2 regions of the Neptuniibacter halophilus genome follow, and region 2 is predicted to be linked to the other one. Evidence: predicted binding sites of a transcription regulator. Region 2 holds the regulator's gene; the other holds the start of a gene.

Region 1 (2,204 bases), 750 kb from region 2:
CACGCACGAGCAGGTCATAAGAGGCAATAAACAACGGGTACTCTTCAATCAGCTCCTGCAATAATGCCTTGGCTTTTTTGGGCTTTTTCAACGCCAGCAAGGCCTCAGCCCAGAGCAGGCCCGCCTCTTTGTTGTGAGATTTCCAATACTGTTTTTCAGCAACGCTGGCCGCTTCGGCGGGGCGCCTGAACTGGATCAGAAGACGTGCCAGAATTAACTGGGCCTCATCGTATTCCAGATCGTAAGGCGCAAAATTGTGTTTACAGAAATTGATCGCGGAGGGCAGATCACCAATCTCAATCGCCTCATCTACAGGCTGAAAAACAGATTTCCGATAGAGAATGTTATCCAGGCGGTGTTTGAGCTCATCCACCGAGAAAGGCTTCATGATCAGATCATCAGGGTGACTGTCTATTGCATGCAGGACGACCTCCTGTGAGGCATCACTGCTCATGAAAACCCAGCAGGCACTTGGCTTGATGTATCCCCGGTAACGGCACTCTTCAAGCAACTGAATACCGGTCACACTGTCACTGACATTATGCCCCAGCAAAATGACATCATAATCGACTTCAGCAATCTCGCTGAGAACACGATCATTAATGGTGATCGCCTTGAGGTTGACGACCCCCAGGCTGCGCAGCATATAGAAGATTGTCGAGCGCATGTTGCCACTGCTTTCTATCAGCAACACCTGCTTATCGGAATAATCTATTTTTGCCACTCAGCTATCCATAACTGTCACTGTAATTTACTGAGTATAAAAGCGTAGCCGCAATGACAAAAGCATTTTGCGCAAACAAAAAAAAGCACCGGGTGTAGGGTGAAACACGCGGTGCCAAGACAGTTCTATGCTGTACTGCCTATCCTAGCGATGACTGGGCCAAACACTAATGACTTGGATCAAGAAATATCCCACTCCATAGCGTCCCATGGAATATTGAGACAATATGATAACTTCCTGTTTCTATGGTTTAAGGTACACTGAGGAAAAACCTAATAATAATGAGACTATGACTACTGCCTTCATCACCCATGAGGATTGCGGCCTGCACAATATGGGGCCGGAACATCCAGAAAGCCCAGTCCGTCTATTGGCCATAAAAAAAGTTCTGGAAAAAACAGGACTGATTCAGGAACTGGAACGGATTGAATCCACCCATATTCTGCCGGAACAGATTCAGCTTGCGCACGCTCATCTGCATCAGAAGCGTCTCGAGATGAAACTGCCTGAGCACGGTGTAGTCTACACCGACGAAGATACTGCGCTCTGTCCTGATTCCCTGCACGCTGCCAGTCTGGCTGCCGGGTCTGCCGTGATGGCGGTAAACCGGGTGCTCAGCGGTAAAAATAACAACGCCTTTTGTGCCGTCCGCCCACCCGGGCACCATGCGGAACACAATATTCCGATGGGTTTCTGCTTTTATAACAACGTTGCTATTGCAGCCATGCATGCGCTGCAGCAGCCGGGCATTGAACGGGTCGCCATTTTCGATTTCGATGTTCATCACGGCAATGGCACTGTGGATATTTTTAAGGACCGGCCCGAAGTGCTGGTCTGCTCCACCTTTCAGCACCCGTTCTACCCTGAGCGCTACAGTGATATCCAGCGCGACCATATTATCAATTGCCCCATGGATGCGCACAGTGATGGTATGGTGTTCCGCTCACTGGTCGAGGGTCGCTGGTTACCGGCAATTCAGGCGCACAAGCCTGATTTGATTCTGATCTCCGCCGGATTCGATGCACATCACGAAGACCCCATGGCCGATATCAAGCTGAATGAAGAGGACTACCGCTGGGTAACCCAGCTTCTGATGGATTCCGCCCGCACCTATAGTCAGAACCGACTGATCTCCGTGCTTGAAGGGGGTTACAATCCGGTCTCTCTTGCCTTCAGTGTGCAGGCGCATCTGGAGGTACTCGCCGGCCACTGAAGCCGGGCACCAGACAAAAAAAGGCTGCCATGAAGGCAGCCTTTTTTAGTTTATGCGTTTGTCAGATCAACTTACAAACTTGATCATCACACCCGCGGCAATTGCAGATCCGATTACACCGGCTACGTTTGGCCCCATTGCATGCATCAGCAGGAAGTTCTGAGAGTTATACTCCAGACCAATCTTATTTGATACACGGGCAGCCATTGGTACAGCGGATACACCGGCAGAACCAATCAGCGGGTTGATGGAGTTACCACCGGCCAG
Region 2 (2,204 bases):
GTATACTTCCGCGCCCAGCTCTTTGATCAGGCCGCAGGCAGCGAGGATGGTTCCGCCGGTGGCGATCAGGTCATCAAATACCAGTACGCGGTCACCCGGACCCACGGAATCTATCTGCATTTCAACGGCCGCAGTGCCGTATTCCAGCTTGTATTCCTGATGGATAGTTTTGCCCGGAAGTTTGCCTTTTTTACGTACCAGAACCAGTGGGATATTCAGGTGGTAGGCCATGATGGAACTGATCAGGAAGCCGCGTGCGTCGATACTGGCAATATGTGTAATCTCGGTATCGATATAACGCTGAATAAAGGCGTCAGAGATCATGCGCAGTGCTTTCGGGTCCTTGAACAGCGGTGTGATATCTCGGAATTGAACGCCCGGTTCCGGCCAGTCAGAAATCGTGCGGATAACTGACTTCACATAACACTCGTCATAAGACATGAAAAACTCCTCGATGGTACGCCTTGACTTGGCTCAATGATTTAAAAGGGGGAAGACGATTTAATGTAGCGGTTGGGTTACACATTGAGATGGCTACTTAATCGTGAAACTGGCAGGCACCGGCTAATCTGATTAGCGGTGCCTTTTTATTTATCGACCTGTCTCAGGAACAGTTGCTTTTTCCACAGGCAGCCGTGATTGCAGGTTCGCTGGTATCGCTGAGCGGGTTTTCTCCGGAGAGAATGTACAGTTTTTCCAGATCCTCGATGTGAACCTCTTTACCCTCAACCTGCAGCAGGTTGGATTTCTGAAAACGGGTGAAGATACGGCTGACAGTTTCTACCGCCAGCCCAAGATAATTGCCGATCTCGTTACGGGACATAGAAAGACGGAAACTGGTCTCAGAATAGCCACGCAGTTTGAAGCGCTGTGACAGCTTAATCAGGAACGTTGCAACCCGCTCCTCCGCGTTTTTCTTCGATAGCAGCAGCATCATCTGCTGCTCTTCACGAATCTCTTTACTCATGGTGCGCAGCAACTGGCGGCGAAGTTCAGGTAACTGACCAGACAGCTCATCGAGGCGTTCAAACGGAATTTCGCAGACCGTGGTGGTTTCCAGAATCTTGGCGGAAACCGGGTATTCGTTGTTATCGAAACCACTCATGCCGACCAGCTCGCCGGGGAAATAAAAACCGGTGATCTGCTCTTCGCCTTCGTTGGTGATGGTGTAGGTTTTCACCGTGCCGGCACGGATGGCATAGACACTATCGAAGACGCCACCCTGATGGAACAGGTGTTCGCCTTTCTTCAGTGGGCGGCTTTTTTCAATAATATCATCCAGCCGTTCCATCTCTGTCATATCCAGTGACACCGGAAGACACAGTGAACTTAAGCTACATGTATTACAGCTGACCTGTTGCAGACTTCGCAACTTTCCTTCGGTTGCCTTGTTGTCACCCATGATTTAATCCTGTAATGGTTCGATAAAACGGCTGCTTAAGGATTATGTAATATTTCACCGCATTCTAAAAGTTAAATAATCCGCGAGAAGCGCTGCGAACTCTGGTCTTTCGGTATATAGGCGTCAAATGCCATGCAGATCCGACGGATCAGCAGGCGTCCCGAAGGGGAGACCTGAATGCTGTTTTCGTCCATTTTTACCAGACCATCTTCAGCAAATGCTGCCAGTTCCTGTCGGGCATCAGCAAAGTAGCTGTCGAAGTCGATACCAAACAGGGATTCGACAGGGGCTTTGTCCAGCTCGAAATGACAGATTAACTGGGTGATCACATGACGCCGGATAATATCGTCCCGGGTCAGTTTTACACCGCGCTTGATAGCGTGTTGATTGGTTTCAACCGCTGCACTGTAAGCGCTCATCTCATGCTCGTTCTGATAGTAGACCGAGCCGATCTGGCTGATGGCTGAAACACCCATCGCCACAAGATCACACTCTGCATGGGTGGTGTAACCCTGAAAGTTCCGGTGCAGGTTGCCGGTGCGCTGTGCAACGGCCAGCTCATCGTCAGGCTTGGCAAAATGATCCATGCCGATGTAAACGTAGCCCGCCTGCAGCAGTTTATTGATGGTGGATTCAAGGATAGCCAGCTTGGTTTCCGGGCTAGGCAGGGTATCTTCCTGAATGTGACGCTGTGGGCGGAAACGGTCCGGCAGATGGGCGTAGTTAAATACCGAGAGTCGATCAGGATTCATCTCGATGACCTTATCCAGCGTGGCGTTAAAGCCTTCGAGGGTCTGATAAG

Evidence for each region. The regulator FNR, encoded in region 2, switches genes on or off when oxygen is low (the NO sensors DNR and NnrR bind a similar motif). The targets are predictions, from matches to a motif close to TTGATNTANATCAA.
Region 1: a site for FNR is predicted at 894-907, ahead of QUD59_RS10260 (histone deacetylase family protein). Genes of this name have one in related genera too.

The regions. Positions count from the first base shown of each region.
Region 1 is NZ_AP027292.1:2,217,677-2,219,880, reverse strand. Features, by position in the region: gene QUD59_RS10265 (response regulator) at 1-724, opposite strand, end outside; gene QUD59_RS10260 (histone deacetylase family protein) at 1,014-1,937, shown strand; gene QUD59_RS10255 (sodium ion-translocating decarboxylase subunit beta) at 2,004-2,204, opposite strand, start outside.
Region 2 is NZ_AP027292.1:2,966,026-2,968,229, forward strand. Features, by position in the region: gene QUD59_RS13830 (adenine phosphoribosyltransferase) at 1-441, opposite strand, end outside; gene fnr (fumarate/nitrate reduction transcriptional regulator Fnr) at 605-1,402, opposite strand; gene hemN (oxygen-independent coproporphyrinogen III oxidase) at 1,474-2,204, opposite strand, start outside.